3 regions of the Labrys sp. Lb11 genome follow, and region 3 is predicted to be linked to each of the others. Evidence: predicted binding sites of a transcription regulator. Region 3 holds the regulator's gene; each other region holds the start of a gene.

Region 1 (7,571 bases), on a different contig from region 3:
CGTCCTCCTGGCTCATCAGATGGGTGGTGACCGGCCCGTTCTGCAGCACGATGGCATTGGCCAGATCCTCGATCTCGGCCAGTTCCTCGTCGGTGATGGGCTTGGGGTGCGAGAAATCGAAGCGCAGCCGGTCCGGCGACACCAGCGATCCCTTCTGGGCGACATGATCGCCGAGCGTCAGGCGCAGCGCCTCGTGCAGCAGGTGCGTTGCCGAATGGTTGGCCCGGATCGCCGTGCGCCTGGCATGGTCGACGGCAAGCTCGAGCGCCTCGCCGACCTTGAGCGTCCCCTCTTCGACCGTGGCGGCGTGGATGAAGAGATCGCCGAGCTTCTTGTGCGTATCGGTGACGCGAACCTTGAGGCCAGCGGCGGAGATCAGGCCGGTGTCGCCCTGCTGGCCGCCCGATTCGGCGTAGAAAGGCGTCTGGTTGAGCACGACGAACCCGCTCTCGCCGGCGGCGAGGGCCTCGACCTGGCGGCCGTCCCTGACCAGCGCCAGGGCGACGCCCTCAGCCGTCTCGGTCTCGTAGCCGAGGAACTCGGTGGCGCCGGCGCTCTCGCGCAGGGAGAACCAGACCGCCTCGGTGGCGGCATCGCCGGAACCGGCCCAGGCCGCCCGGGCCTTGTCCTTCTGACGCTGCATCGCCTCGCGATAGGACGCTTCGTCGACGATGATGTTGCGCGAGCGCAGCGCGTCCTGCGTCAGGTCGAGCGGGAAGCCATAGGTGTCGTAGAGCGTGAACGCGACCTCGCCGGAGAACACCTGGCCGTCGCCGAGCTTGGCCGCCTCGGCGTCGAGCAGGGCAAGGCCGCGCTCCAGCGTGCGGTGGAAGCTCTTCTCCTCCAGCCGCAGCGTCTCGGCGATCAGCGCCTCGGCCCGCGCCAGCTCGGGATAGGCGGCGCCCATCTCGCGCACCAGCGCCGGCACCAGCTTCCACATCACCGGGTCCTTGGCGCCGAGCAGGGAGGCATGGCGCATGGCTCGGCGCATGATGCGCCTGAGCACGTTGCCGCGCCCCTCGTTCGAGGGCAGCACGCCGTCGGCGACCAGGAAGGAGGAGGCGCGCAGATGGTCGGCGATGACGCGATGGCTGGCGGCATGCGGGCCGTCGGCCGGGACGCCGATCGCCTCGACCGAGGCGCGGATCAGCGCCTGGAACAGGTCGATATCGTAGTTGTTGTGCTTGTGCTGCAGCACCGCAGCGACGCGCTCCAGGCCCATGCCGGTGTCGATGGAGGGACGCGGCAGGTCGATGCGCCCGCCGCCCGCCTGCTCCTCGAACTGCATGAAGACCAGGTTCCAGATCTCGATGAAGCGGTCGCCATCCTCGTCGGGCGAGCCGGGCGGCCCGCCGAAGATGCCCTCGCCGTGATCGTAGAAGATCTCCGAGCACGGGCCGCAGGGGCCGGTGTCGCCCATGCGCCAGAAATTGTCCGAGGTCGGGATGCGGATGATGCGGTCGTCGGAGAGGCCGGCGATCTTCCTCCACAGGGCGTGGGCGTCGTCGTCCTCGGAATAGACCGTGACCAGGAGGCGCGATTTCGGCAGGCCGAAGTCGCGCGTGATCAGGTTCCAGGCCAGCTCGATCGCCCGCTCCTTGAAATAGTCGCCGAAGGAGAAGTTCCCCAGCATCTCGAAGAAGGTGTGATGGCGCGCGGTGTAGCCGACATTGTCGAGGTCGTTGTGCTTGCCGCCGGCGCGCACGCATTTCTGGCTGGTGACGGCGCGCTGGTAGGAGCGCTTCTCCATCCCGGTGAAGACGTTCTTGAACTGCACCATGCCGGCATTGGTGAACATCAATGTCGGGTCGTTGCGCGGCACGAGCGGCGAGGACGCGACGACCTCGTGGCCGTTGCGCCCGAAATAGTCGAGGAAGGTGGACCTGATCTCGTTGACGCCGCTCATCGCCTGTTATGCCTGTTCGTGCCGGACGCGCCGGTCCTCATGGGTCGAAAGCAGCGCGTTGTAGCGACGCACCTCGCCTCTGTCGAGGATCGTCGCAACGCCGGAACCCGCCGAGGCGGCCCGGCGGGTTCCAAAAGACATGTCGGGGATGCCTCGGGCGCCCGGCGCCGCCCAGGCCAGGCTCAGTCGTCCGCGTCGGCCTCGGACGGATCGATGTTCTCGAGGATACGCTCGGCGATCAGTCCGGCGTTCTGGCGGATGGCGCTCTCGATCCGGTCGGCGATGTCGGCATTGTCCTTCAGGAACTGCTTGGCGTTCTCGCGGCCCTGGCCGAGGCGCTGGCTCTCATAGGAGAACCAGGAACCGGACTTCTCCACCACGCCGGCCTTGACGCCGAGGTCGATCAGTTCGCCGGCCTTCGAGACGCCCTCGCCGTACATGATATCGAACTCGATCTGCTTGAACGGCGGCGCCACCTTGTTCTTGACCACCTTGACCCGGGTCTGGTTGCCGATGACCTCGTCACGCTCCTTGATCGCGCCGATCCGACGGATGTCGAGCCGCACCGAGGCATAGAACTTCAGCGCATTGCCGCCGGTCGTCGTCTCCGGGCTGCCATACATCACGCCGATCTTCATGCGGATCTGGTTGATGAAGATCACCATGGTGTTGGAGCGGCCGATCGAGGCGGTGAGCTTGCGCAGCGCCTGGCTCATCAGCCTGGCCTGCAGGCCGGGCTGCGCCTCGCCCATCTCGCCCTCGATCTCGGCCTTCGGCGTCAGCGCCGCGACCGAGTCGACGACGATGACGTCGACCGCGCCCGAGCGCACCAGCGTGTCGCAGATCTCCAGCGCCTGTTCGCCGGTATCGGGCTGGGAGATCAGGAGATCGTCGAGATTGACGCCGAGCTTGCGGGCATAGACCGGGTCGAGCGCATGTTCGGCGTCGATGAAGGCGCAGACGCCACTCTTGCGCTGGGCCTCGGCGATGCAATGCAGCGCCAGCGTCGTCTTGCCCGATGATTCCGGCCCGTAGATCTCGATGACCCGGCCCCTTGGCAGGCCGCCGACGCCGAGGGCGATGTCGAGGCCGAGCGAGCCGGTGGAGATTGTCTCGATCTCCAGCGTCTTCGAGCTCTTGCCGAGCCGCATGATCGAGCCCTTGCCGAACGCACGCTCGATCTGGGAAAGGGCCGCGTCGAGCGCCTTCGTCTTGTCCATGGAAATCCCTTCGACCAACCGCAACTGCGCCTGACTCATCGCCTCGATTCCCTAACAAGCATGAACGGATTCGTCACGTGCCGACATGTACGCATTTTGTTCTTTCTGACGCAAGTTCTTTTTTTGTTCTCGAAAATTTCCAAAATATGAAGCAAATCTGACCATCGGGTCGGAGGCAAGAATGGGGTTGCCCCGCTCACGCGGACCGTTCACGGCTATGGCTGTCAGGTCAGCCTGTGATTCTCATGTCCATTTTCAAGAGGCTTTGGCAAGCAGATCTGTTCCGCGGCAGCGGCCTATTCAGTTTGTCCTGCGCATAGCCGGAGGCGAAGGCTTCGAGACGACGGTTGATCAGACTCTGATGCGCGGGTTGGCTACCGCAAGACCGCGTTTTCGTCTCGGGCCTGCCTCTGTCTCAAGCCGGGCGTCGACCTTTCGATCGGCCACAGAATCACAGCGAGGATTGCCCTACCGTGCCTCCGCCTCCGGCGATGAGCAGATGTTCAACGACGGATTTCGACAGTTCTCCCTCTTTTCGGCAGCCTGTCTTCTTTCAGGCGGCGGTGATGGCGGGATTTGTCGCAATGGCCCAAACAAATGCGGCGAGTTCGCGCGCGATGGCGACGCAGACGACATTGATCGGCTTTCCAGCCTTCGCAAGTCGACGATATCTCGCGCACAGCCGCACCTGCGCCTTCCAGGCGATTTCCTTGACAGACTGCGGCAGGAATTCGTTGCGCTCCAAAATCGCGAGTCCGACGCGCGCTGGTGAGCGATATGTCCAGGCGCCTTCGACGAGCATGCGCCGCCCGCGCGTGTTGCCCGCCTTCGTTATGCCGCCACGCGCCGTCTTGGCGCCGGACGACCGCTCGCTTGGGCACAGCCCGAGATAAGCCATGAGTTGCCTCGGGTTGGAGAAGCGGCGGAAGTCGCCGATTTCGGCGACCAAAGTCATCGCCGAAATCGCGGCGATGCCGCGCAAGGCTTGAATGGCCGCGACGACCTTCGCAAGCGACCAGGAGGGCAGAAGCTCCTGCATCTGCTTGGCCAGCCGGTCGCGTCGCGCCAGCGCCTCCTCCATTGCCTGTACAAGCTCCTCGAATGCGATCTGCCGCGCGGGATGATCAAACCGCTGGCCAGCAAGCCATTTGCGATATTTGCCGCTCCAATGTTTGCCGTCTGAATAGACCCGATCGTGCCGCAGAAGAAAGCCGGTCACCTGTTGGCGTGCTCGCCGCAAGGTCTCCACCGCCGCCTGCCTGGCGCGGCATAGGTCACGCATGGCTTCGTGCGCCTCGTCGGGAACCCAGACCGGTGTCAATTCGCCCGACCGGAACAGCGAGGCCTGGGTCACCGCATCGCGGCGATCCGTCTTCACCCGGTCGCCGGGCCGAGTGGGCACCAGCGACGGCGCCACCACCACGCATTCGTGGCCGAGCGCGACGATCTGCCGATAGAGCCCGTAGCCGCAAGGCCCGGCCTCATAGCAGAACGCCAATTGAGCGTGCTTCTTCGAGAGCCGCTCCACCAGCTTGGCGACCGCCTCCGGACGGCTCGTGATCTCGCCCAGGAACCGTGTTTCGCCTCGCCGCCCACCTTCGGCGATCGCCACCGAAATCGTCCGCTTGTGCGTATCCATCGCCACGAAAGTCGTTGTATTTTGGTCCATGGCCCGTTCCCCATGCATGAGGCTCTGACCGAAAAGCCGGTCAACCCTCGTTGTTGCATGCCGCGGAACGGGCCGCCCAAATGGACATAGCGTCTCAGCCTTTCGTATTCGAGGGGGAGATGGCCACATCTTCCACCGACAACTCCACCACGCCGGGCGACACGGCATCGATCGATCCTGGTAAATCGGCTGCTTGCTGCCCGACGACGGCCGCCGGTCTGGCTGATCGCAGACGAACGTGCGACATTTGCCGACATGGACCATGCAGCAGCGCTCAAAAGGGCTATCGACGTCGCTCAGGCTTGTATCGGCGGCCGGATTACCGCGATGCAAGCTGCCCGGGAGATGGTGTGCCTCGTAAACATCTCGCATCCTGTTTGGGACGAACTGAATGGATCGAAAGGACCGCTCGTCGCGCTGTATTTGGCCGATGATAGAGCAGATCAGGTCGGCTTTACCGACTGGGACATCGAGCGATGGCATCCGGACGTCCGGGAGCGCAAGCGAGCCGAATGGAGCGAAGCCGAGGCGGATATGACACCCGGAGTGCATGCAGCATGCCGGGCGCTGATTGAGCACGCCGCTCGCTCTAAGATCGACTGAGCGTCCTCCACCATCCTCAAAGGCACCGAGCGTCCGATTTTCGCCGATGACCTTATCGCTCTCGGCTGTTCGTGGTCCGGTCCTATCCCGCGAAATCCGGCACGGTCCATCCAAACCCGGCTATTTCGCCGGATGACGCCCTTTCTGTCCGATGACGCTTCCATGTCCGCCGTCGGGCTTGCTTGCGGCCACATCAAATTCGTTATAGACGAACTTTGTTCGCAACATACTCGGCGGAGTGGCCGTGCAGCCCGGTCCCGATCCCCTGCTCTCGCAGGAACCCTACTGGTGGGAGCATCGCCTGCGCGGCGAGGCGCAGCCCCTGCCCGCCGCGCCGGTCGACGCTGCCGTCATCGGCTCTGGCTATACCGGGCTGAACGCCGCCCTGCGCCTGGCCAAGGCCGGGGCTCGCGTCCTGGTGATCGAGGCCGGCGACCTCGGCGAAGGCGCCAGCACGCGCAATGGCGGCATGGTGTCCGGCACGCTCAAGGTCTCCCATCCCGACATGGTCCGGGGCTTCGGCCGCGAGGCCGCCGACCGGATGTTCTTCGAGGCGCAGAGTTCGGTGCTCTTCCTCGAGCGGCTGATCGCCGAGGAGGACATCGACTGCGCCTACCGCCGCAGCGGCATGTATTTCGCCGCCTATGCACCCAGGCATTTCGACGCCCTGGCCGAGGAGGCCGCCCGCCTCGACACGCTCGGGGTCAAGACCCGCATGGTGGCGAAGGCCGATCAGGCGGCCGAGGTCGCCTCGGAGCTCTACCACGGTGGCCGCATCACCGAATTCGCCGGCGGGCTGCATCCGGCCCGCTATCACGCCGGGCTGGTCCGGGCCTGCGAGCGGGCGGGCGTCGCCTTCGCCAGCCGCTGCCGCGTCGAGGCGCTGGCACGCGAGGCCGGCGGCTTCCGCCTCGCCACGACCGGCGGGCCGGTGCGCGCCGAGCGGGTGGTCGTCGCTACCAATGCCTATACCGGCCGCGCCCTGCCCTGGTTCCGCCGCCGCGTCATCCCCATCGGCAGCTACATCATCGCCACCGAGGAGCTCGATCCGGCGCGCCTCGCCGCTCTCATCCCCGCGGGCCGGATGATCCAGGACACCAAGCGCAACCTCTACTACTATCGCCTGTCGCCCGACGGCCGGCGGATGATCTTCGGCGGCCGCACCAGCTTCCGTCCGATCAGCATCGTGGAAAGCGCCCGGCGCCTGCGCCGGTCGATGAGCGACGTGTTCCCGAGCCTGGCGGACGCCGGGATCACCCACAGCTGGACCGGCTCGGTCGCCTTCACCTTCGATTCCCTGCCTCATCTCGGCGCGCATGAGGGCATCCATTTCGCCATGGGCTGCTGCGGCCAGGGCGTGGCGCTGATGAGCCATTTCGGCCATTGCCTGGCCGGCGACATCCTCGGGGGGAGCGAGCCCAGCGCCTTCGCGGCGAACCCGGCCCGGACGCTGCCCGGCTATACCGGCAATCCCTGGTTCATCCCGATCGTCGGGGAATATTACCGTTTCCTCGACCGGCTCGATCGCCCGGCCGGCCCCCGGCCTTGAGGACGCCGCCCGCCTCAGGACGGGCGCGGCGTCATGACGAAGATCGCAACCGTCTTCTCGGTCTGCGAGGGGTTGAAGAAAGTGTGCGGCAGGCGCGGGTCGAAGGTCATGGAATCCCCCGGCTCAAGCTCGAAGGTCTCGGCCTCCACCCTCACCGAGAGCCGGCCGGAGACCACGAGGATGAACTCCTCGTCCGCCCGCAGCGAGTACAGCTTGTCGCCGCCGGTGCCGCCCGGCTCGATCTCCGACCACAAGGCCTGCAGACGCGTGCTGTTGCTGGCCGTCAGCAGCGAGTCGCGCACGCCGGTGCCCCCGAAGCCGATGCCGGGCCGCTCCGCCGCGCGCACCACCGCGGACGCGGTGGAGTTGAACAGGTCGCCGATCGACAGGCCGAGGGCGTCGCACAGCCGCACCAGCGAGGCGACGGAGGGCGAGGTCTTGTCGTTCTCGATGTCGCTCAGGAAGCTCTTGGTCAGCTCCACCGTCTCGGCGACGCTCTCCAGGGTCAGGTTGAGCTGGCGGCGGCGCTCCCGGATGAGGTGGCCGAACTTCACCGGCGGCCGGTGGGGCCTGGGACTGGCAATCGGCGGGTCCTTGCGCATCGGCGCTCCTGGGCATGATCGA
Region 2 (7,571 bases), on a different contig from region 3:
CGGCCGCGGGGGCCACCCGGACCGCGACGCCTGCGTTCGCCAGGGCGGCGCCCAGGTCGGCCGGTGGAGCGACATCGCAGATCAAGAGCTCGAGGCCGGCGAAATCCGATATGCGCACCAGCGACATGCGCTGGAACTTCGAGCTGTCGCAGAGCAGGATCTTGCGCGAGGAGCGGCGGAGATAGACGCGCTTGAGCTCGCTGTCTTCCAGCGAATAGTCGAACATGCCCTCGGCCGAAACGCCGGAGACGCCGATGAAGGCGATGTCGAACCAGTAGCGCTCGAACTGCTCGACCGCGGCCGGGCCGCAGACCGACAATTCATCGCCGCGCACCTGGCCGCCGGGCACATGCACCTCGCGGCCGGCTTCGCCCAGGAGCGTCGCAGTGCGCAGGCTCGAGGTGAAGAACTTGAGGCCGTTGCGCTCTGCCAGCCGCTGCGCCAGGAGGTGGGTGGTGGTGCCGACGTCGAGCGCGATGGTCAGCCGGGCATCGATCAGTTCGGCCGCCGCCTCGGCGATGCGGCGCTTGGCGTCCTGGTTGCGGCGCAGCCGCGCTTCGAAGGCCGGTTCCTCGCGGTCGATCGGCGGCAGGAGGCTTGATGCTTCCGCCAGGACCGCGCCGCCGCGGGTGCGCACCAGGATGCCGTCGCGTTCGAGCTCCACCAGGTCGCGCCGGATCGTCATCTCGGAGACGCCGAGCTCGGCGGAGATGTCGACGACCAGGAAGAAGCCGCGCCGGCGCGCGGCCTCGACGAGATGGGCATGGCGAACCTGCGCCGGCATGCGGCGTTGTTCTGCGTGCGGAACGGGCGGGACGCTGTCCATGATGTCGGTTCCCCAGCCGGTTTGAATGCCGAACATTGCCACATGGCCCCGATGAATTGGAGGGGATCGTAGTGGCGGGACCGAACAACGTCAAACAGTAAGCTGCGCTGAAAAGTTCCAAAAAGTTGGAATATGTTCGGTCGGCAATTGGAGAATCATGCTGCCGGACGCTGCGGAGGCACCGGTCCTATGCCTCCGCCGCAGCCACCTCCCGGCGCAGCACGCTGCGCAGCTCGTCGATCGGCTTCAGCGCCGCACCGTCGGAAAAATGCCAGAACGTCCAGCCGTTGCAAGCCGGCAGGCCCTGCACCAGCGCGCCGATCTTGTGGATCGAGCCGACGATGTCGCCGAGCATCAGCGAGCCGTCGGCCCGCACCTTGACGGCGTGGCGGCCGCGATGGTCGGTGAGGACGGCGCCGGGCGTCAGCAGGGCCCGTTCCACCACGGTTGCGAAGGCGATGCGCGGCTCGGAACGCTTCTCGGCCGGCATCAGCAGGGCAGCGTCGGCCACCGGCTCGGCTGCCGCGATGCGGGCTCGCGCGGCTGCGATGTAGCCGCGGTCACGCTCGATGCCGATGAAGCGGCGGCCGAGCTTCCGGGCCACGGCGCCGGTGGTGCCTGTGCCGAAGAACGGGTCGAGCACCACGTCGCCCGGCTTCGTCGCCGACATCAGCACCCGGGCCAGCAGGGCCTCCGGCTTCTGGGTCGGATGCGCCTTGCGCCCGTCCTCGTCCTTGAGGCGCTCGCCGCCGGTGCACAGCGGGAACAGCCAGTCCGAGCGGACCTGCACGTCCTCGTTGCCGGCCTTCAGCGCCTCGTAGTTGAAGGTATAGCGCGAGGCCTGCTCGCGCGCCGCCCAGATCAGCGTCTCGTGGGCATTGGTGAAGCGCTTGCCGCGGAAATTCGGCATCGGGTTGGTCTTGCGCCAGACCACGTCGTTGAGGATCCAGTATCCCAGATCCTGCAGCGTCGCGCCGACGCGGAAGATGTTGTGGTAGGAGCCGATCACCCACAGAGTCGCATCCGGCTTCATGACGCGGCGTGCGGCCTTCAGCCAGTCGCGGGTGAAGGCGTCGTAGGCGGCGAAGGATTCGAACTTGTCCCAGTCGTCGTCCACGGCATCGACCATCGACTGGTCGGGGCGCTGCAGGTCGCCGCCGAGCTGGAGATTGTAGGGCGGGTCGGCGAAGATCATGTCGATGCTCTGCGCCGGCAGCCGGTTCAGGGCGTCGATGCAATCGCCTTCGATGATGCTGTCGAGCGGCAGCGTTGCGGCGCCGGCGGTCTGCGTCGCGACGGAGCGCAGCATCGGCTTCACGGTGGTCCGGGGGCTCATCCGGGGCGCGGCCGCAGCCCCGGTACGCGAGTTACTCATGTCTGTTACTCGTACGCTACGCCACTCACTTGCGGATTAACCATAACCGGGCTTGGTAAAGGCCGGGTTGCCGGCAAAGAAAAAGCGGCGTGCCGGTTCGGGACAGCGGGACGAGAAGGAGAACACAGCCGTCCGCCCGGCCGCATCCGCGTTCAGCGCCGATAGGCCTTCAGCAGGCCGAAGGAGAAGCGGTGATGCCGGCAGGGGCCGTGCGCCACGATCGCGGCGCGATGCTCGGCGGTGCCGTAGCCCATGTGCCTGTCGAAGCCATAGGCCGGAAACTCGGCGGCGAGGCGGGTCATCAGCCGGTCGCGCGTCACCTTGGCGATGATAGAGGCGGCCGAGATCGCCGCCACCAGGGCATCGCCGCCGACGATGGCCCGGCCGGGGCAGGGCAGGCCGGGCGGCACGTCGCGGCCGTCGATCTCGGCCGAAGCCGGCCGCACGGACAAGCCGCACACCGCCCGCCGCATGGCGTCCAGCGTCGCGGCGCGAATGTTCATCCGGTCGATGGCCGCCGGTCCGGCCAGCGCCAGCGAGACAGCGAGTGCATCGCGCATGATCTCGTCGTAGAGCCGTTCGCGCACGGCCGGAGCGAGTTCCTTGGAATCGGCGAGCCCGGCGGGGATGCGGCCGGGATCGAGGATCACCGCCGCCGCCGCGACGGGCCCCGCCAGCGGCCCGCGGCCGGCCTCGTCGACGCCGGCCACCGCCTCGATCGCTCGGGCCGTCTCGTAGGCTTCGTTCCGCATCGGGTCACCATGATTCCTTTGTGTCGTGGACACGTCCGACAGATGCGCTAGTTTCCTAAAACTGTCTCGAAATTTTGAGTGCCCGTCTGCGGCGCATCGCGCCGGAAGGATCCGGAGAGCCGATACCCGCCGCGGCGGACAGGCGCTGACGGTTGGGGAGACCGGCCGGCAGCCTCGGGCCGAACCGAGAGATCGCGGCGGCGCTCGACGACGAGAGGGAGAGAACAATGGATGCGACAGGTACCGAAGATCCGGCCGGCACCGCCCCCAGGGCCGCGCCCCAGCCCTCGGCGCCGGAATGGTCGGCCGGCAACGCCCTTGAGGGGCTGCCCGGCCTGCGCGACACCATCTTCGACAAGCTGGTGAGCAGCGAGAACGACGTGATCGGCCTTCTCGCCTATTCGCTGTCCATGCAGACCAAGCGCGAATGGCTCGCCGCCTTCCATGCCGAGGCGGGGCGGGAGCCGACGGCCAGCGAGATGATGGCCTACGACATCGGCGAGCGGATCGAGCGCCGGCTGGCGACCTACCGCAAGCTGGCCGAGCATGCGCTTTCGGGCAATTCCTTCTGGGCCTCGACGGCGATGACGCCGGTCAGCGAGTTTTCCGGTGCGTCCGTCCCCGACTCTCCTCCGCCGCCAGCGCCTCACCCGGAGCCGAAGCGCCATCGCTTCGGTTCCGGCAATGCGCTGGTGCTGGCCTGCGGCGTGTTCGCGCTGCTCGTCGCCGCCGCCTTCGCCGCCCGCCACTATATCGGAGTGTGAACGGCATATCGGCGCGTGATCGGCCCCAGCCGCCGCCGGGCTACAGGAGTTCGAGCTGCTCGCCGATCCTCGCCGGCCGCTGGAACAGGTCCGTCCGCAGCTTCAGCCGGACGGCGTTCAGCCCGAGCCGTGCCGCCGCCAGCTCGAACCGCCGTCCCACCGTCCAGGCATAGGGGCCGGTGCCGGTCATCCGCTGGCCGAAACGCGAATCATAGTCCTTGCCGCCGCGAGTCGATCGCACCAGCGAGAACACGTGCGAAAGCGCGTTCGGCCGATGCTCGGCCAGCCACTCCTTGAACAGGTCGCGGATTTCCAGCGGCAGGCGCAGCATGACGTAGCCCGCCTCGCGGGCGCCCGCTTCATGGGCTGCCTCCAGGATGCGCTCGATCTCCATGTCGTTGATCGCCGGGATGATCGGGGCGACCAGCACGGTGGCGGGAACGCCCGCCTCGCTGAGCTGGCGCACCGCCTCCAGCCGCTTGCGCGGCGTCGCTGCCCGCGGCTCGAGAGCCCTGGCGAGCTTGGCGTCGAGCGTCGTCACCGACAGCGCCACCTTGACCAGGCCGCGCGCGGCCATGCGCGAGAGGATGTCGATGTCGCGGGTCACCAGCGCCGACTTGGTGACGATGCCGACGGGATGACCGGTGCGTTCCAGAACCTCCAGGATCGAGCGCGTGATCCGCCGCTCGCGCTCGATCGGCTGGTAGGGGTCGGTGTTGGTGCCCATGGCGATGGTCTTGGGCTCGTAGCCCTTGGCCCCGAGCTCCTGTTCCAGCAGCGCGGCGGCGTTCGGCTTGGCGAACAGCTTCGATTCGAAGTCCAGCCCCGGCGACAGGCCCATATAGGCATGGGTGGGACGGGCGAAGCAGTAGATGCAGCCATGCTCGCAGCCGCGATAGGGATTGATCGAGCGGTCGAAGGAAATGTCCGGCGAGTCGTTGGTGGTGATGATCCTGCGCGCCTTCTCCTCCGTCACCTCGGTCCTGAAGGAGGGCAGGGTCTCGATCGAGCCCCAGCCATCGTCCTCGGCCAGGCGGGCGAAGGGTTCGTAGCGTCCGCTCAGGTTCGAGACGGCGCCGCGGCCGCGCCGCCGGTCGATGTCGACGATCATCGAGGCGCCGTCGCGCCGGACCTGGACGGGCTCCTCGGGTCGCCGTGCTACTCCTGCCGCCATGACGGCCTCCTGCCGCTCGTTGCTGATTCGTTGCCTGACGAGCAGGATCAGAACATAATGAGAACAAAAGAACAAGGATAGAACATCGGCCGCCGGATTGCGAGGAACGGCCCGGGAGGGCGGCGGTAGGTCCAGGCAAAATCCTGTGCTAAGACAGAGGGATGATCAGTGTGGTGGTCGCGACCCGCAACGACGAGGAAGCTCTGGCGATGACGCTGTCGGCCCTGGTGCCGGCGGCGGCGGAAGGCTTCGTGCGCGAGGTCGTCGTCGCCGACGACGGCTCGACCGACGGCACGCGCCTGGTTGCCGACGCGCTCGGCTGCACGGTGGTCGAAGGCGGGCGCGAGCAGGGCCTGCGGCAGGTCCGCTCCGAATGGGTGCTGGTGCTCCGGCCGGGCGTGCGGCTGGAGGCGGACTGGTTCCTGGAGGCGGCGTTGTTCATCGAACGGGCGCGACGCGCCGGACCCGGGCGGCGGGCGGCCTCCTTCCGCCCCGCCGTCGATGGCTTCGGCTGGCGCGCCCGGCTCAGCGAGATCCGGGCGGCGATCGCCGCCCGTTTCCAGGCCTCCGGCAGCGTGCTGGCGCGCCGCGACGCCCTTGCCGCCGGCAGCCGGCTGCAGATGTCGTGGCTGCGCTCCCGGGCCTTTGTCGGACGTTAACCTTTGGTTAACCATCCTCATTCACCGTTTGTTGACGGTTGAAGCATGTCTGGTGAGCAACATGGCTGAAAACGTCGACGGAACCGAGAATGCGACGCTGGCGCGCCTGGCCCACGACCCCGCGCCGGGGTGCCGCCTTCAGGCCCTCCACCTCGCCCTTCGCATCCGGTGCAAGGCTGATCCCGCCCGCAGGGCCGAGATCATGGCCGTGGTGCTCGACGTGGTCGGTGGCCTCGACTATTTCGCCCGCTTCGAATTCGCCGAGCAGTTGGTGGATGGCGGGGAGGCCGTGCCGCGCTGCGTCGCGATCGCCCTCGGCGACGGCGAGCCGGCCATTGCCGACATGCTCGGCGAGGTCGGGATCGTCGAGGAGGACGAGGCGCCGCAGCGGGAGACCCCCGCCTGGTACGGGGCCCCGCGCCGGGCCGAGCCTCCCGCAGTCGCGGTCGCGCCGCCGCGCCTTGCTCCGGCGCCAGATGCGCCCGAGCGGATCGAGGCATTGCGCCAGCTGGTCCGCGCCGATCTCGAGCGGCGGCTGCAATCACAGATCGTCGTGCATGCGCCGAGCCCCGTGCCCGCGCCAGCCGAGGCCGCCGAAGCCGCGGCTGCGGCGGCCTCGGACATCGGGCGGGACGCCGTAGCGGGGCCGTCGGCCGCAGGCGACGAGCCGCAGAAGACCTCGGCCCGGCCCGCGCCGCGGCTGCAGATCGTGCCCCCCGCGCCGCCGCCGGCGTCCGGGCACGACCTCATCGATCTGGCGCTGGAGGGCTCGACCGACCAATTGGTCCAGCGCCTTTCCCTTCGCAGCGGCCGGCCTCAGGCCGATGTCGCCGCCTGCCTGGCCGAGCCGAATGCCGAGGCGCTCGGCGCCCTCGTCAAGGACGCGGGCTGCGGCCCGGCGCTGCTGGTCTCGCTGGTGGCGACGCTGCTCGGCCGGAACGGCTTCTCGGACGAGAACGTCGCGGCGATGCGCGCCTGGGAAGCGGCGGAGCCGCGGCGGCCGCGGCTCAGAGCTGCGTCGCGTTGAAGGTGTCGCAGGAACGGATCTGCCCGCTCTTCAGGCCGGCGACGAACCAGCGCTGGCGCTGGGCGGCCGAGCCATGGGTGAAGCTGTCGGGCACGACATAGCCCTGCGCCTTCTTCTGCAGCATGTCGTCGCCGATGGCCTGCGCCGTCTGCAGCGCGCCCTTCACGTCGGCCTCGTCGATGAACCTGTACTGCTGCTGGGTGCGGTTGGCCCAGACGCCGGCCAGGCAGTCGGCCTGCAGCTCGGTCATCACCGACAGGCGGTTGCTCTGCGTGTCGTCGACGCGCTGGCGCATCTGCTGCACCTTCGGGAGCACGCCGAGCAGGTTCTGCACGTGATGGCCGATCTCATGCGCGATCACATAGGCCTGCGCGAAGGAGCAGGCGCCTTCGCCGACCGGGCAGGCATTGAAGCGGCTGCGCATCTCGTCGAAGAACGCGGTGTCGAGGTAGACTTGGCGGTCGTTCGGGCAATAGAACGGCCCCATGGCCGACTGCGCGGTGCCGCAGGCCGAATTCGTCACGCCGTCGAACAGCACCAGCTTCGGCGGGGTGTAGGCCATGCCGATGTTCTGCTCCTTGAACAGGGCGGTCCAGGTATCCTCGGTCGAAGCCAGGATCTGCCGGACGAACTTGCCGGAAGCCTGTTCCTCGGGCGTCAATTGGCGCTGCTGCGTCTGGGAACCGCCGCCGCCCCCGCCGGAGATCGTCTCATAGCCGCCGATCAGCGTCGCCGGGTTGATGCCGGTGAAGTAGGATATGACCAGCACGACGACCAGACCGCCCAGGCCGATGCTGCCCTTGCCCATGGGCAGGCCGCCGCCGCTGCCGCGACGATCGTCGACGTTGTCGGATTGCCGGAAATCGTCGAGACGCATGTCTGTCTCCCTGGTTCAATCCTGCCTTGTAGCAGTCCTTTGCAACGGCGTGAATTCGGTGAATTCACGCGGAGGCCGGCGGACTCTCCCCGAGGGCGGTGGCGAGGGAGCGAAAAT
Region 3 (7,571 bases):
AGATAGCAGGTCTCCAGGAAATCGCCGTGCTCGGCCAGTTGCTCGATGGGGTAGCCGCGATACAGCAGCACGCCCTCGTCGCCGTCGATATAGGTGATCTGCGACTCGCAGCTCGCCGTCGAGGTGAAGCCGGGGTCGTAGGTGAACATCCCCGAGTTCTTGTAGAGCGGCGCGATGTCGACGACCGAGGGGCCGATGGACCCTGATCGGGTCGGGAGCGAGATGGATTTGTCGCCAATCGTCAACGTCGCAGAATCGCTGCTCATGCTCGTCTCCTGTGTTCGGAAACCGGCCGACGCGCCGAAACCCGGTGCTGGCTCGGCACCGCTTGCGCGGTCCCGCGTCCGTCGTTCGCCCGGAGTCGGTAGCCCATTTGCTGCATTGCCGCAACAACGCCGGGTCCGTACCTGCCTTTGCGGATCGGATTTCCAAACGACGCCGGGCGGGCGCGTTCGGAGTCCCATGCCGGCCGACAGACATGAACCACGACCTGCGGAGAATTCACTCCATGACGACGCTGCGACCGGATTTGTTCCGGTCGCAGCTCAGGTCCGGCAGATGGATCGCCCACTTGCCCGGAGAGGTCTCAGGCTGGGGTCTGATCCTTCAGCCTGGCCAGGCTCTCCTCGCGCCCCAGCACGGCCAGGACGTCGAACACCGGTGGCGAGGTGGCGCGGCCGGTGAGCGCGGCACGCAGGGGCTGGGCGATCTGCCCGAGCTTCAGGCCGGTCTCTTCGGCCAGGGCCCGCACCGCAGCCTCGGCCGCCGGGCCGGTCCAGTCCGCCAGCGCCTCGAGCCGTGCCGTGGCCAGGCCGAGCGTCGCCCGCGCTTCCTCGCTCAGCAGGGCCCGCGCCTTGTCGTCCAGCGGCAGCGGCCGGCTGGCGAACAGGAAGTTCGCGCCGTCCAGCAGCTCGATCAGCGTCTTGGCGCGTTCCTTCAGTCCCGGCATGGCGGCCAGCAGCTTCGCCCGCATGGCCGGATCGAGCTTGGCGGCCAGGTCCGCTCCCTCGGGGATATGCGGCAGCAGCTTGTCGATCGCGTCCATCAACTCGGCGTCCGAGGCCGCGCGCATGTAATGGCCGTTGAGGTTCTCCAGCTTCTTGAAGTCGAAGCGTGCCGCCGACCGGCCGATCGCCGTCGTGTCGAAGGCGGAGATCATCTCCTCGGTGGAGAAGATCTCCTGGTCGCCATGGCTCCAGGACAGACGGACGAGATAGTTGCGCATGGCCGAGGGCAGGTAGCCCATGGCGCGATAGGCATCGACCCCGAGCGCGCCATGGCGCTTGGAGAGCTTGGCCCCGTCGGGGCCGTGGATCAGGGGAATATGCGCCATGCGCGGCACGTCCCAGTCCATGGCCTCGTAGATCTGCTTCTGCCGGGCGGCGTTTGTGAGGTGGTCGTCGCCGCGGATGATATGGGTGACCCCCATGTCGTGATCGTCCACCACCACCGCCAGCATGTAGGTCGGGGTGCCGTCCGAGCGCAGAAGCACCAGATCGTCGAGGTCCTTGTTGGCCCAGGTGACGCGGCCCTGCACGTCGTCGTCGATGACGGTCTCGCCCTCCTGCGGTGCGCGCAGGCGGATCACCGGCTTCACGCCGGCGGGCGCCGTCGCCGGGTCGCGGTCGCGCCAGCGCCCGTCATAGCGCGGCGGGCGGCCTTCCTTGCGGGCGAGCTCGCGCATCTCCTCCAGCTCCTGCTGGGTGGCATAGCAGTAATAGGCACAGCCCTTGGCCAGCATCGCCTCCGCCACCTCGCGATGGCGCGCGGCCCGGGCGTACTGGAAGATCGGATCGCCGTCCCAGTCCAGGCCGAGCCAGGAGAGGCCGTCGATGATGGCATCGATCGCCGCCTCGGTGGACCGCTCCCGATCGGTGTCCTCGATGCGCAGCAGCATCTTGCCGCCCTTCGCCTTGGCGTAGAGCCAGTTGAACAGCGCCGTGCGGCCGCCGCCGATATGCAGGAAGCCGGTGGGGGAGGGAGCGAAGCGGGTGACGACGGGCGGAGACATGTCTGAGCGGATTCTCTTGTGGCGCAGCCTTGGCGACCGGGCGGAGAAGGCAATAGGCTGCGGCGTTTAGCACAGCGTTGTGCTCGGCGGTAGCGTTGGAGCTGCCTTTGGCGGGACGTGGGCGGGCGGGGGAACGTGTCGAGGTCGCCGGGGTCCGGCCGCGCCGCCGGAATGCGGCGTCGCCGGGCCTCGAGGCTGTGCAGCGGTGCTGGCTCGCGGCCTGCGATCGGCTGCGCGCGGCCCTGGCCTTCGAGAACGAATGTCTCGATCTCGCCCTCGTCGTGCCGGTCTTCCTCGGGCTCGGCGTCATCACCTATTTCGCTGCGCCGGAGGAGCCGGGCCTTGCCGGGCCCGCCCTTCTCGGTGCCGCCGCCCTCGCCGGAGCCTGGATCGCCAGCGGCCGGCGCTGGCTCCATGTCGGCCTGGTCTGTGTCGCCGCTGCGGCCCTGGGTTTCTCGGCCGCCAAGCTGCGCACGCTCAGTCTGGAAGCGCCGCAACTGCGCAGGTCCATGACGGCCGTGGTCACCGGAGCGGTGCTGTCGGTCGAGCGGCGCGCCAGCGGTTCGGCCCGCCTCGTGCTACGCCCGGCAAGCATCGACGGCCTCGCGCCGGCCGACGTGCCGGCGCTGGTCCGCCTGACCGTGCGCAGCGTCGGCGACATATCGCCGGGCGACAGCGTCAGCGTGAAAGCCCTGCTGCGGCCGCCGCCGCCTCCGACCGTGCCCGGCGGCTACGACTTCGCCCGCGACGCCTATTTCGACGGCATCGGCGCCGTCGGCTTTGCCGCGGGCAAGCTCCAGCCGGCCCCTCGGCCCGTGACGATGTCCTGGAGCGAGCGCTTCGCCGCCGGCCTCGATCGGTCCCGCAACGCCCTGACCGATCGCATCGTCGCGGTGATCCCCGGCGAAAACGGCGCCGTCGCCGCCTCGCAGGTGACCGGCAAGCGCGGCCTCATCCCCGAGGACGCCAATGCCGCCCTGCGGGCTGCCGGGCTCTACCATGTCGTCTCGATCTCCGGCCTGCATATGGCCCTGTTCGCCGGCGGCCTGTTCTGGCTGATCCGGGCGCTGCTCGCCCTGTCGTCCCGCATCGCCCTCACCATGCCCCTCAAAGCGCTGGCGGCCATGCTGTCACTGGCGCCGGCCGCCGCCTACACGCTGTTTTCCGGAGCAGAGGTCGCGACCGTGCGCGCCTTCGTCATGACGGCGATCGTGCTGATGGCGGTGGCCCTTGGCCGCAGTGCCGTCACGCGGCGCAATGTCGGGCTCGCCGCCGCCTTCGTGCTGCTGACAACCCCCGAACAGCTGCTGGGGCCGAGCTTCCAGATGTCGTTCGGCGCGGTGGCGATGATGGTGGCCTGGTATGACAGGCCGCGCCGGCCGGGTGCGCGGCCTCCGGCCACGGCCATGGGGCGGATGCTGTCGCGGCTGGGCATCGTCGTCGTCGGCCTCGCCGTCACCACCATCATTGCCTCCCTGGCGACGGCACCGTTCTCGGCCTTCCATTTCCACCGGCTGACGCTGCAGTCCCTGGCGTCGAACTTCATGGCGACGCCGATCGTGTCGCTCCTGATCATGCCTCTGGCCCTGCTGGCGCTGGCGGCCGAGCCCTTCGGCTATGGTGCGCCGCTCTGGTCGGCCATGGGCGTGGCGGTCGGCTGGTTCATGGCCATCGCCCGCATGGTCGCGTCCTGGCCTGGCTCTGAGATCGTCACGCCGCAATTCTCGGCCGCCGCCCTGGCCGCGTTCTCCGCCGGAATCGTGCTGCTGGCCATCCTGCGCACGCGTCTCGCCCTGGTCGCCATGTTGCCGCTGGCGGCCGGCAGCGCCCTGGCCACGATCGACGCACGTCCCGTCGCCATCATCGGCGCCAACGGCTATGCCGCGCTGGTGCGCGACGGTGCGACCCTGTCGACGATCGGCAGCCGGCGCGACGCCTTCAATCAGCGCGAATGGCTGCTGGCCTTGGGTGACGGCCGCAACCTGGAAGACCCGACGCTGACGGCGGCTGTGCGCTGCGACAAGGAGGGTTGCTCGGCGCCTCTGGGCAAGGGACGGTTCCTGGTGCTCGACCGCACCGTCAACGCCATCGAGGAGGATTGCGGCCGGGTCGCCATCCTGGTCTCGCCCCTGCCGGTCCCGGCGCGCTGCAAGGCTGCGGGGCTGGTGCTGGACCGGACATCCATCCGCGCCGCCGGTTCCCTCGCCATCTATGACGACGGCCCGACGCCGGACACCGGCGAGCCGCGCTGGCGCATCGTCACGGCGCGTGAGGCCGGCGGCGACAGGCCCTGGGCGCCGGCTCCCCCGCGCCCCAAGCCGCCGCCTGATACGCAGGAGGAGAAAAGCGAAGCTGCCCCCGACGAGGCGCCTGCCCGGGACGAGGCCTTGCCTCAGTAGCGGCGGAACAAACCGACCAGCTTGCCCTGGATGCGCACGCGGTCGGGGCCGAAGATGCGGGTCTCATACGCCGGGTTGGCGGCCTCCAGCGCGATCGAGGCGCCGCGACGGCGCAAGCGCTTGAGGGTGGCTTCCTCGTCATCGATCAGCGCCACCACGATATCGCCGGTCTCGGCATTGTCCTGGCGCCGGATCAGCACCGTGTCGTTGTCGAAGATACCGGCCTCGATCATCGAATCGCCACGGACCTCCAGGGCGAAATGCTCGCCCGCCGACAGCATCTCCGGCGGCACGCTGATCGTATGGCTCTTGCTCTGGATCGCCGAGACCGGCGTGCCGGCAGCGATCCGGCCCATCACCGGGATCATCACCGAACGCGCGGCGTCCTCGTCCAGGGCCGGCGGGGGAGCGGCTCGCACCCGCCCGAGATTGCCTTCGATGACATTGGGCCGGAAGCCGCGCGGGGCCGACACTGTGGTGAGGCCCGGTACCGAGGATTCGGGCAGCTTCACGACCTCCAACGCCCGTGCCCGGTTGGGCAGGCGGCGGATGAAGCCGCGCTCCTCCAGCGCCATGATCAGACGATGAATGCCGGACTTGGAGCGAAGATCGAGCGCGTCCTTCATTTCGTCGAAGGAGGGGGGAACGCCCTGCTCCTTCAGCCGCTCGTGGATGAAGCGCAGCAATTCGTGTTGTTTCTTCGTCAGCATGGGCGTTCCCGGCGCGGAGGCAGCGAATCAACTGGTGAATCGCCAAACAAACCATGAACAGTGCTACATGTTCGCACTGTGTTCCGCAACCATGAACTTCCGGTAAAGACGATCAGTAGCCGGCGGCGCGAAGATCGATGATCTCGCAGGCATCGCCGGCATGTGCCGCAGCGGCATGGGGCGGCCGGATGGCGAGGCAGTCGGAGCCGGCGAGCACGGCAACCATGGACGAATCCTGCACGGCCGATGGTGTCACCATCGGCAGGTTCGTCGCTGCGTCAAGCGTGAAGGTCGCACGCAGATAGTCTTCGCGCAGATCGTTGGCCGGCCAGTCCACGGCGAAACGGGCCGGACGACGCGGCAATGTCCGGTCGGCGCGGCCGGCGAGGGCACGGATCAGCGGCGTCAGGAACAGCACGCCGCAGACGATCGCCGAGACCGGATTGCCGGGAAGGCCGAGGATGCGCATGGCGCCGAGGCTGCCGTGCATCATCGGCTTGCCCGGCCGCATGGCGATCTTCCAGAAGCCGAGCTGCATGCCTTCGCGGGTGAGGGCGGCCTGCACGAGGTCGCGGTCGCCGACCGAGGCGCCGCCGATGGTGACGAGCACGTCGGCCCCGGCGTCGCGTGCGCGCCGGATCGCCGCCTCGATCTCCGCCAGGCTGTCGCCGGCAATGCCGAGGTCGATCACCGCCGCGCCCTCGGCTTCCGCCATCGCGGCCAGGGCGAAATTGTTGGAGGCGACGATCTGATGCGGGCCGACGCTGGTGCCGGGCAGGACCAGTTCGTCACCGGTGGCGAGGATGGCGACGCGGGGCCTGCGATGGACCGGAACGGTTGCGTGACCGGTGGCGGCGGCGAGCGCCAGATCGCGCGGGCCGAGGCGGGTGCCGGCGACCAGCGCCGTGTCGCCGTCGCGGAAATCGAGGCCGCGGCGGCGAATGTTCTGGCCGGGCCTGGCCGCGGCGGTCAGCGTGACGGTATCGCCCTCGCGCCGCGTGTTTTCCTGGATCAGCACGGTGTCCGCGTCGGCGGGCACCGGGGCGCCGGTGAAGATGCGCACGGTTTCGCCAGGGCCGAACGTACCGGCGAAGGCGTGGCCGGCCGCGCTCTCGCCGACGACCTTCAGCCGCGCCCCGGCCGCCGCATCCGCCGCCCGCAGCGCATAGCCGTCCATGGCGGAGGCGTCGAAGCCGGGCTGGGTGCGCCGCGACGCCAGCGGCTCGGCCAGGACCCGGCCGCGCGCCTGCGGCAGCGGCGCCGGCTCGGCCGGCAGCGCCGATACGCCGTCCAGGACCTGCGCCAGCGCGGCCGAGACCGCGAGAAGTTCCGTCATGCCTCTGCCCGCCATTCGCCCGACTTGCCGCCGTGTTTCTCCAGGAGGCGGATGCCCTCGATCCGCATGCCGCGGTCGACTGCCTTGATCATGTCGTAGATGGTCAGGCAAGCCACGGAGACGGCGGTCAGCGCCTCCATCTCGACACCGGTCTGGCCGGCCACCTTGACGCTGGCGGTGACGCGCAAGCCGGGCAGATCCGGCTCCGGCTCGATCTCGACCGTCACCTTGGAGAGCAGCAGCGGATGGCAGAGCGGGATCAGCTCGTGGGTGCGCTTGGCGGCCATGATGCCGGCGATGCGGGCCGTGCCCAGCACGTCGCCCTTCTTGGCGTTGCCGGCACGCACCAGCTCGAGTGTCGCGGCCTGCATCACCACGCGGCCCTCGGCGACCGCGAGGCGGGTGGTGGCGGGCTTGTCCGACACGTCGACCATGGCAGCCTCGCCGGAGGTGCCGATATGGGTGAGGCCGCTCACGTCGCCTCCGCCTGGCGCTGAAGCAGCGCCTTGGTTGCCGCGGTCACGTCCGCCTGGCGCATCAGGCTTTCGCCGACCAGGAACGTGCCGACGCCGACGCGCCGCAGCCGGGCGATGTCGGCAGGCGTGAAGATGCCGCTCTCGCCGATCAGGAGACGATCGTCCGGCACCCGCGGCGCCAGTTCCTCCGTCACTTCAAGTCTTGTCTCGAACGTCTTGAGATTGCGATTGTTGATGCCGATCATGTGCACGTCGAGCGTCAGGGCGCGGTCGAGCTCGGCGCCATCGTGCACCTCGCAGAGGACGTCGAGCGACCAGTCCTTCGCCGCGGCAACGAGGCTGCCGGCCTCGGCGTCGGTGACGCTGGCCATGATGATCAGGACGCAGTCCGCGCCCCAGGCGCGTGCCTCCACCACCTGATAGGGATCGTAGAGGAAGTCCTTGCGCAAGGCGGGCAGGGCCACCGCGGCGCGGGCGGCGGTGAGAAAGCCAGGGCTGCCCTGGAAGGATGGCGCGTCGGTCAGCACCGACAGGCAGGCCGCTCCGCCAGCCTCGTAGGCCCGGGCCAGCGCCGGCGGGTCGAAGTCGGCCCGGATCAGGCCCTTGGACGGACTGGCCTTCTTGATCTCGGCGATCAGC

The links. Region 3 encodes LexA, which represses DNA repair genes until DNA is damaged. Its sites were predicted from a motif close to TGTTCNNNNTGTGTTCNG; they were not measured.
Region 1: a site for LexA is predicted at 3,240-3,257, ahead of recA (recombinase RecA). Genes of this name have one in related genera too.
Region 2: a site for LexA is predicted at 4,940-4,957, ahead of AC27L4_RS03315 (PA0069 family radical SAM protein). Genes of this name have one in related genera too.

The regions. Positions count from the first base shown of each region.
Region 1 is NZ_BAAJOT010000009.1:121,887-129,457, reverse strand. Features, by position in the region: gene alaS (alanine--tRNA ligase) at 1-1,906, opposite strand, end outside; gene recA (recombinase RecA) at 2,089-3,165, opposite strand; gene AC27L4_RS29385 (IS110 family RNA-guided transposase) at 3,680-4,795, opposite strand; gene AC27L4_RS29380 (hypothetical protein) at 5,051-5,398, shown strand; gene AC27L4_RS29375 (NAD(P)/FAD-dependent oxidoreductase) at 5,643-6,947, shown strand; gene AC27L4_RS29370 (helix-turn-helix domain-containing protein) at 6,962-7,549, opposite strand.
Region 2 is NZ_BAAJOT010000001.1:701,546-709,116, forward strand. Features, by position in the region: gene AC27L4_RS03295 (DeoR/GlpR family DNA-binding transcription regulator) at 1-826, opposite strand, end outside; gene AC27L4_RS03300 (DNA methyltransferase) at 1,014-2,135, opposite strand; gene AC27L4_RS03305 (ribonuclease HII) at 2,354-2,953, opposite strand; gene AC27L4_RS03310 (hypothetical protein) at 3,181-3,717, shown strand; gene AC27L4_RS03315 (PA0069 family radical SAM protein) at 3,758-4,828, opposite strand; gene AC27L4_RS03320 (glycosyltransferase) at 5,053-5,550, shown strand; gene AC27L4_RS03325 (hypothetical protein) at 5,537-6,577, shown strand; gene ypfJ (KPN_02809 family neutral zinc metallopeptidase) at 6,558-7,454, opposite strand; gene AC27L4_RS03335 (uracil-DNA glycosylase) at 7,519-7,571, opposite strand, start outside.
Region 3 is NZ_BAAJOT010000005.1:247,586-255,156, forward strand. Features, by position in the region: gene gltA (citrate synthase) at 1-266, opposite strand, end outside; gene gltX (glutamate--tRNA ligase) at 587-2,011, opposite strand; gene AC27L4_RS19795 (ComEC/Rec2 family competence protein) at 2,119-4,410, shown strand; gene lexA (transcriptional repressor LexA) at 4,404-5,120, opposite strand; gene AC27L4_RS19805 (molybdopterin molybdotransferase MoeA) at 5,233-6,456, opposite strand; gene moaC (cyclic pyranopterin monophosphate synthase MoaC) at 6,453-6,932, opposite strand; gene trpC (indole-3-glycerol phosphate synthase TrpC) at 6,929-7,571, opposite strand, start outside.